Regions from separate parts of the Stappia sp. ICDLI1TA098 genome, predicted to be linked through region 1. Evidence: predicted binding sites of a transcription regulator. Region 1 holds the regulator's gene; the other holds the start of a gene.
The links. Region 1 encodes LexA, which represses DNA repair genes until DNA is damaged. Its sites were predicted from a motif close to TGTTCNNNNTGTGTTCNG; they were not measured.

Region 1 (4,419 bases):
TCTACGAGGCGCGTGCCTGGGGCGCCGACTGCATCCTGATCATTCTCTCCGCCGTCGACGACAAAACCGCAGCGATGCTCGAGAATACCGCGCTCGACCTCGGCATGGACGTGCTGATCGAGGTGCATGACGCGGTGGAGATGGAACGGGCGCTGCTGCTCTCCTCTCCGCTCGTCGGCATCAACAACCGCAATCTGCGCACCTTCGAGACCGATCTGGCGACCAGCGAGGCGCTTGCGCCGATGGTACCCTCCGACCGGCTGGTGGTGGGCGAATCCGGCCTCTTCACGCCGCACGATCTTGCCCGCATGGGCAACTCCGGCATTTCCACCTTCCTCATCGGCGAAAGCCTGATGCGCCAGGACGACGTCGCCGGCGCCACCCGCCGGCTGCTGGCGCGCGACGACGCCGCCGCGGCCGAGTGACCTTTCGCCCGTGCAAGGGACGCATGAGCACATGACTGCCGACACCCCCAAGCTCACCCATCTCGACGACAGCGGCGCGGCCAACATGGTCGATGTGTCCGGCAAGGCCGTGACCACGCGGGAGGCGACGGCCAGGGGGCATGTGCGCATGAAGCCCGAGACGCTGGAGATGATCCGCTCCGGCAACGCCAGGAAGGGCGACGTTCTGGGCACCGCGCGCATCGCCGGCATCATGGCCGCCAAGCGCACCCATGAACTCGTGCCGCTCTGCCATCCCCTCGCCCTGTCCCGGGTCTCCGTCGACATCGAGCCGGACGACGCGCTGCCAGGCCTCAGGGTCAGCGCCACGGTGCGTCTCGCCGGTCAGACGGGCGTCGAGATGGAGGCGCTGACGGCGGCCAGCATCGCCTGCCTGACGATCTACGACATGGCCAAGGCCGTCGACCGGGGCATGGTCATCGGCGACATTCGCGTCACCGCCAAGTCGGGCGGCAAGTCCGGCGACTGGGTGCTCGACGGCGACGACCTGGAGCCCGACACGCCATGAGCCTGATTTCCGTCGAGGAGGCGCTTGCACGGCTTGTCGGCGGCGTCGAGCCGCTGGCGGTGGAAACCGTCGCGCTCGCCGAGGCGAACGGCCGCGTCCTTGCCGCCGATCTCGCCGCCCGCCGCACGCAGCCGCCCTTCGCCGCCTCCGCCATGGACGGCTACGCCGTGCGCGCCGCCGACATCGCCGCGACGCCGGCGACCCTGCGACTAATCGGCGAGGCCCCCGCCGGCCATGCCTTCGCCGGACGGGTGGGTCCGGGAGAGACCGTGCGCATCTTCACCGGTGCGCCGCTGCCCGAGGGCTCCGATACGATCCTCATTCAGGAGAATGCGACGCGCGACGGCGACATTGTGACCGCGTTGGAGAGCGAGCCCGAAGGGCGTTACGTGCGCGCCGCCGGCCTCGACTTTGCCGAGGGAGATGTGCTGCTTTGCGCCGGAACCAGGCTCGGCTTTCGCGACCTGGCGCTCGCCGCGGCGATGAACCACGCTCATCTCGCGGTGCGTCGCCGGCCGCGCGTGGCGATCCTGGCGACCGGCGACGAACTGGTCGAGCCCGGCGGCAACCCGGCTGACGACCAGATCATCGCTTCCAACGACACCGGCCTTGCCGCCTTCGTCGAGGATTGCGGCGGCGAGGCCATCCGCCTCGGCATCGCCCGCGACACGCAGCACGCGCTGGCCGAGCGCATCCAGGCGGCACGGTCGGCCCGTGCCGACATTCTCGTGACGTTGGGCGGCGCGTCGGTCGGCGACCACGATCTCGTGCAGGATGCCCTCGGGCTTGCGGGAATGGAGCTCGCCTTCTGGCGTATCGCCATGCGCCCCGGCAAGCCGCTGATGGCTGGTGCCATCGGTGACATGCGCGTGCTGGGGCTGCCTGGCAATCCGGTCTCCAGCCTCGTCTGCGCCCTGCTCTTCCTGCGTCCGTTGATCGACGCGCTCTCGGGGCTGCCGGAAGCCGGCAAGCGCGGCGCGGAAATGCTGCCGCTGGCGGCGGCGGTCGGCGAAAACGACCGGCGCGAGGACTACCTGCGCGCCAGCCTTGTCATCGGCGAGGATGGGATCGAGCGGGTTCTCCCCTTCCCGCGACAGGATTCCTCGATGCTCGCCACGTTCGCACTGGCCGAGGCGCTGGTGGTCCGCCCGCCCCACGGCGCCGCGCTCGCCGCTGAAACCCGCGTCCCCGTCCTCCGCCTCGACCGCCGCTGACGACCTCGCCGCGAAACGGCGGTTGTGGAACAAGCCGGGAACGGCTAGACTATGTTCATGATTTGTCCGGGAACATGAGTCGCCGGCGCGCGGAGCGCCGATGGGGGATGCCGCAGAATGTTGACGCGCAAGCAGCACGAATTGCTTCTCTTCATCCATGAGAGGCTCAAGGAAGCCGGCGTGCCGCCCTCCTTCGACGAGATGAAGGATGCGCTCGACCTTCGCTCGAAGTCCGGCATTCATCGCCTGATCACCGCGCTGGAGGAGCGCGGCTTCATTCGCCGGCTGCCGAACCGCGCGCGCGCGCTCGAAATCATCAAGTTGCCCGAATCCGTTTCCCCCGGTCTGGCCGCGCCGCGCAGTCAGGGGTTTTCGCCTTCCGTCATCGAAGGCTCGCTCGGCCGGCCGCGCGAGACCGCCCCGCCCGCGCCTGTCACCGAATCGGAGAATATTTCCATTCCCGTGATGGGGCGAATTGCCGCCGGCGTGCCGATCGAGGCGATCCAGACCCACAGCCACACGATCTCCATGCCGGCCGACCTTCTCGGAAACGGCGAGCATTACGCACTCGAGGTGCGCGGCGATTCGATGATCGAGGCCGGCATTCTCGACGGCGACACGGTGGTGATCCGCCGTTCCGACAGTGCCGACAGCGGTGACATCGTCGTGGCCCTTGTCGACGACGAGGAAGCGACGCTGAAGCGGTTGCGCAAGAAAGGCGCGTCGATCGCGCTGGAGGCGGCGAACCCTGCCTATGAAACGCGCATCTTCGGTCCCGGCCGGGTGAAGGTTCAGGGCAAGCTCGTCTCGCTCTTCCGTCGCTACTGAGCGACAGGAACCGATGGCGTCCACGGACGGCGCCAGCGATAGGAAGGCACTGCCGTCACCCGCAACGCCGGGTGACCTTGCCCCTTTGCCCCCGATCCAGACAAGGAGGCGGAGGGCACGCCTGTCGCTTGCATCGCGCGCATCGGCGTTGCAGTTGCATCTGCCCGCACCTGCCGCTGCCGCGTATCTTGCGCCTCACTCTCCTCTATCCGCCTCCCCCCGGTCTGCTTTCCCCCCAGTTGCTCTGCCTGCTCTCCCTCTGTCTGTCCGCCTTCTCCTTGCCGCGCGCGAGGGCGACCTGCCCTCTTCTCGACGGAGATCGCAGCGAGGCTGGCGGCCGGCCCTGGAGGCTTTTCGTCCAGGTCGTCATCGCTGGCATTCCCGAGCGAAACACCGACGCGGGCCGGCGGGCCGATGCTCCGCTGCCCCGGTTCGGCCGCACTGCCCTGCCGGGCCGGCCTCGCAGGTTCCTCAGTGCCGACCGACAGGGTGGCGGCCTCTTCGCGACCAGGTTCCGCTGCGGTCTCGTCGACGTCAAAATAGAGCGCCGTGGCGCCGTCACGCGCAAGGCGCGGGCCGTCGAAGATCCAGCGCGCCGCGCAATCGGTCGGCGCCTGCAGCGGCGTGACGAGAATGTCGGCGCGCTCGCAATCCTCGGCAAGCCCCTCCGGCGCGCGCGTCAGCGCCACGACAAGCGGCGAGCCGGACGTTGCCGCATGGGCGGTTGCCACGCACCCGAGAGCATCGCAATTCATGCGCCCGCGCGTCAGGTGGCGTTCGGCAAAGGACTTCGGCCCCACCCCGTCGGCGCGCAGCCACATTTCGCCGGCAAAGCCTGTCGGCCGTGCCGTCACCATCAGCCGCCCCGCCGGATCGCGCAGCGCGACATGGCGACCGTTCTCCGCAATCAGCATGTCCGGATGCCGATCGACCGACTGCAGCCAGATCGCCAGCGCCAGTGGAACCCCGGCAAGCTTGCGTGTGCCACGCGGGGCCAGGCAAAGGAGCGCGCCCGTCGTCACCACCAGCAGCGTGGCGATGAGCGACGGCGCGCCAACGATGCCGTCCCCCGGCGTCCGCTCTGCCGCCCATCGCGACATGGCGACGACGAGATCGAGTCCGGCCCCCATCGCGGCAAGCGGCAGCAATTCGAGCCCCAGCGGCATCAGCGCCAGAGACAGCACCGCGAAAGGCATGACGACGAGCGTCACCACCGGCATCGCCAGGAGATTGACGAGAGGACCGAGCGGCGCGACCCGGTGGAAATGATAGGCGCCGATGGCGCCTGTCGCGGTGCCGGCGATCAGCGAGGTCAGCAGGATCGCACCGAGCCAGCGGGTGGAGACGCGCAAGCCGCTCACCGCCACCGCCGTAACGCCCGCGCCGCCACCGTCGGGCTCGCGCC
Region 2 (4,419 bases), 260 kb from region 1:
TCTGGGACTGGCGATCATCTTCGAGGCCGGCGCGTGGTGGGTCGCCTACAAGGAGTTCGACCAGGTGCGCGGCCAGCGCGGCCTCATCCAGGCGGTGCGCGAGAGCAAGGACCCGGCGATCTTCACCGTTCTTTTCGAGGACACGGCCGCCATGGCTGGCCTGGTGGTCGCGCTCGCCGGGTTGCTCGGCGTCGAATATCTCGGCCTTCCCTGGCTCGATGGCGCCGCATCCATCGGCATCGGCCTGATCCTTGCCGCGACCGCCTTCTTCCTGGCTCTGGAGACCAAGGGGCTCCTCGTCGGAGAAGGCGCGGATCCCGAGGTCGTCGAGACGATCCGGGCCGTGGTCGAGGCGACGCCGACCGTCTCGCGGCTCAACGAAATCCGCACCCTGCACCGCGGCCCGCGCGACGTGCTGCTGGCGCTGTCCATCGACTTCCAGGACAATCTCACCGTCGGCAATGTCGAAGAGGCGATCTACGCTCTGGAAGTGGCCGTGAAGGCCCGCTTCCCCATCGTGCGCCGGGTGTTCATCGAAGTGCAGGCGACCCGCCATCACGAGGAGATGGCCGCCGCCGACGCGATGCACGACAGGAGCTGAGGGGCGTCGCGCCCGCCAGACGCAGGTCGTCAAAAGCAAAAGGCCGCCAACGAGGGCGGCCTTTTTTTCGTTCTCTGTCCGACAGGATCAGAACGGAATTTCGTCGTCCATGTCGCCGGGGCCACCGAAGCCGCCGCCCGAGCCGCCGCCGCCGCCGGAGCGACCGCCGCCACCGCCACCACCGCTGCCGCCGCCGAAACCACCGGAAGACTGGCCGTAGCCGCCGTCGTCATAGCCGACGGACTGACCGCCGCCACCGCCGCCCATCGACTGGCCACCGCCACCGCCACCGGCCGCGCCACCGCCCTCGCCGCGCCCGTCGAGCATGGTCAGCGTCGAGTTGAAGCCCTGAAGCACGACCTCGGTCGAATAGCGGTCCTGGCCGGACTGGTCCTGCCACTTGCGGGTCTGGATCTGGCCTTCGATGTAGACCTTCGAGCCCTTGCGCAGATAATTCTCGGCAACCTTGGCCAGGCCCTCGTTGAAGATCACGACGCGGTGCCATTCGGTGCGCTCGCGGCGCTCGCCGGAACTGCGGTCGCGCCAGGTCTCGGAGGTGGCGATGCGCAGATTGACGACCGGACGGCCGTCCTGCATGCGCCGGACTTCCGGGTCGGCTCCCAGATTGCCCACCAGGATCACCTTGTTGACGCTTCCCGACATCCTCGTCTCCTTGTCCTGTCTCGTGGGGCCGGTGCCGCGCTCCAGCGCCGCACCCCGCCCGGCGCCGGCCGATCATCACGGGCCTTGCGCCATATTCATATGGTGTTGTCGCGCGCGGCTTGCGTTGCCCCGCGGCGGCTGACTGTCTGTCCCGTGCGGTCGCGCCCGACACCCGTCGCGCCCTGCCGTCCTCGCGGCGCATCATAGGCGCGCCGAAGGGCCCGCGTCCCCGGCAAGGCCCGCAAAGCGGTGCTTTTCCACAAACGACGGCGCACGAGGCATGCGAACGCCGCCGCCCAAGCCAAACGGTTCCGTTTTTGTTCCACAATCACGAGCCCGACACAAGCTCGTGTCGCTCCCGCCGCCGCGCTCATCTGGCGGAATAATGCAGCCAACCCCGGGATTTTCATCAAGAGCCCCCCATATAGAGGCGGTGTTGCCGCAGGGGCGCGGTTGAAAACCATGCGAAGATGACTTGTGCAGCGGACAACGTTCCCGCTATGTTCACTCATCGGACTCGCAAGGTCGCGCGTATGAAGCGCGTTCGGCCCATGCCAATCGACGCAGGCCCATCCATGTCGTAGAACGGCCCTCCCGCCGCCTCTGCGGCCCGTTCATCGCTCTTTCCGGTCACGGGCAAGGCAGCCGTGCGTCCCTGCCTGCTGCCGTGCGCCGACATCGCCATCAGGGATTTGCATTCACATGCCAAAGTCGCGTTCGACCCCGGACATCGCCGCAGCCGATCGCCGCGTCATCAGCGTACGCGGCGCGCGCGAGCACAATCTCAAGAATATCGACATCGACCTGCCGCGCGACAAGCTGATCGTGATGACGGGCCTGTCGGGCTCGGGCAAGTCGTCGCTTGCCTTCGACACGATCTATGCCGAAGGCCAGCGCCGCTATGTCGAGAGCCTCTCGGCCTACGCGCGTCAGTTCCTTGAGATGATGCAGAAGCCGGATGTCGACCAGATCGACGGCCTGTCGCCGGCCATCTCCATCGAGCAGAAGACGACCTCGCGCAACCCGCGCTCGACGGTCGGCACGGTCACCGAGATCTACGACTACCTGCGCCTGCTGTTCGCCCGCATCGGCGTGCCCTACTCCCCGGCGACGGGCCTGCCGATCGAAAGCCAGACCGTGAGCCAGATGGTCGACCGGGTCCTGGCGCTGGAGGAAGGCACGCGGCTTTACCTGCTCGCGCCCGTCGTGCGCGGGCGCAAGGGTGAATACCGCAAGGAACTCGCCGAGCTGATGAAAAAGGGCTTTCAGCGGGTCAAGATCGACGGCCTCTTCCACGAGATCGCCGACGCGCCGGCGCTCGACAAGAAGCTGAAGCACGACATCGACGTGGTCGTCGACCGCATCGTGGTGCGCGAGGACATCGCCGGGCGGCTGGCGGATTCGATCGAGACCGCGCTCGGGCTCGCCGACGGGCTCGCCATCGCAGAGTTCGCCGACAAGCCACTGCCGCCGGCGGCCGAGGACGCGGTGCTGCAGAACCGCAACGAGACCCACGAACGGATGCTGTTTTCCGAGAAATTCGCCTGTCCGGTGTCCGGTTTCACCATCTCGGAGATCGAGCCGCGACTGTTTTCGTTCAACAATCCCTTCGGCGCCTGCCCCTCGTGCGACGGTCTCGGCACGACGCTGGCCTTCGAGCCGGATCTCGTCGTGCCGGATCACTCGCTCACCCTGCGCGAGGGCGCGGTGCTGCCCTGGGCCAAGACCGGTTCGACCTCGCCCTATTACGCCCAGACGCTGGAGGCCATCTGCCGCCACTTCTCCGTGCCGATGGCGACCGCCTGGTCGGATCTTCCCGAGGAGATGAAGGACACCATCCTCTTCGGCTCCGGCCGGAACAAGATCGACTTCGTCTATGACGATGGCGTGCGCAGCTACAGCACCGCCAAGACCTTCGAGGGCGTGGTCAACAACATCGAACGGCGCTGGCGCGAGACGGATTCGGACTGGGTGCGCGACGAGCTCTCGCGCTACCAGTCGGACCGCCCCTGCCCGGCCTGCGGCGGCCACCGGCTGAAGCCGGAGGCGCTTGCCGTGAAAATCTCCGGCCTGCACATCGGCGAAATCTCGAAGATGTCGATCCGCGAGGCCGGAGACTGGTTCGAGGAGCTTCCCGGCGCCCTCACCGACAAGCAGTCGGAGATTGCGCTGCGGATCCTCAAGGAGATCCGCGAGCGGCTGAAGTTCCTCAATGACGTGGGCCTGGAATATCTCTCCATGTCGCGCAACTCGGGCACGCTCTCGGGCGGCGAAAGCCAGCGCATCCGCCTCGCCTCGCAGATCGGATCAGGGCTCACGGGCGTTCTCTATGTTCTTGACGAGCCGTCCATCGGCCTGCACCAGCGCGACAACGCGCGCCTGCTCGACACGCTCAAGCACCTGCGCGACCTCGGCAACACGGTGATCGTCGTCGAGCACGACGAGGACGCGGTTCTGAATGCCGACTATGTGGTCGACATCGGCCCGGGCGCCGGCATTCACGGCGGCGAGGTCGTCTCGAAGGGCACGCCGGAGGAGATCCTCGCCGATCCGAAGTCGCTGACGGGACAGTATCTTTCGGGCGCGATGACGATCCCCCTGCCGCCCGAGCGCAGGCCCTTCATCAAGGGCCGGAAGCTGCGGGTTTCCGGCGCGCGCGGCAACAACCTGAAGAACGTGACGGCTGATGTGCCGCTCGGCACCTTCACCTGCATCACCGGCGTTTCCGGTGGCGGCAAGTCGACCTTCCTGATCGACACGCTTTACAAGGCGGCTGCCCGCCGGCTCAACGGCAGCCGCGAGACCCCAGCCCCTCACGATCACATCGACGGGCTGGAGCATCTCGACAAGGTCATCGACATCGACCAGTCTCCGATTGGCCGCACACCGCGCTCCAACCCGGCAACCTACACCGGCGCCTTCACGCCGATCCGAGAGTGGTTCGCCGGGCTTCCCGAGGCAAAGACGCGCGGCTACCAGCCGGGGCGTTTCTCCTTCAACGTCAAGGGCGGACGCTGCGAGGCGTGCCAGGGCGACGGCGTCATCAAGATCGAGATGCACTTCCTGCCAGATGTCTACGTCACCTGCGACGTCTGCAAGGGCAAGCGCTACAACCGCGAGACGCTGGAGGTCGAGTTCAAGGGCAAGTCGATTGC

Region 2: the regulator LexA is predicted to act here: its motif matches at 1,755-1,772, upstream of uvrA (excinuclease ABC subunit UvrA).

The regions. Positions count from the first base shown of each region.
Region 1 covers NZ_JBTZBT010000001.1:1,392,569-1,396,987, reverse strand. The annotation lists gene trpC (indole-3-glycerol phosphate synthase TrpC) at 1-425, shown strand, start outside; gene moaC (cyclic pyranopterin monophosphate synthase MoaC) at 457-972, shown strand; gene ACSLUQ_RS06270 (molybdopterin molybdotransferase MoeA) at 969-2,186, shown strand; gene lexA (transcriptional repressor LexA) at 2,304-3,014, shown strand; gene ACSLUQ_RS06260 (ComEC/Rec2 family competence protein) at 3,008-4,419, opposite strand, start outside.
Region 2 covers NZ_JBTZBT010000001.1:1,655,091-1,659,509, forward strand. The annotation lists gene ACSLUQ_RS07500 (cation diffusion facilitator family transporter) at 1-601, shown strand, start outside; gene ssb (single-stranded DNA-binding protein) at 689-1,264, opposite strand; gene uvrA (excinuclease ABC subunit UvrA) at 1,967-4,419, shown strand, end outside.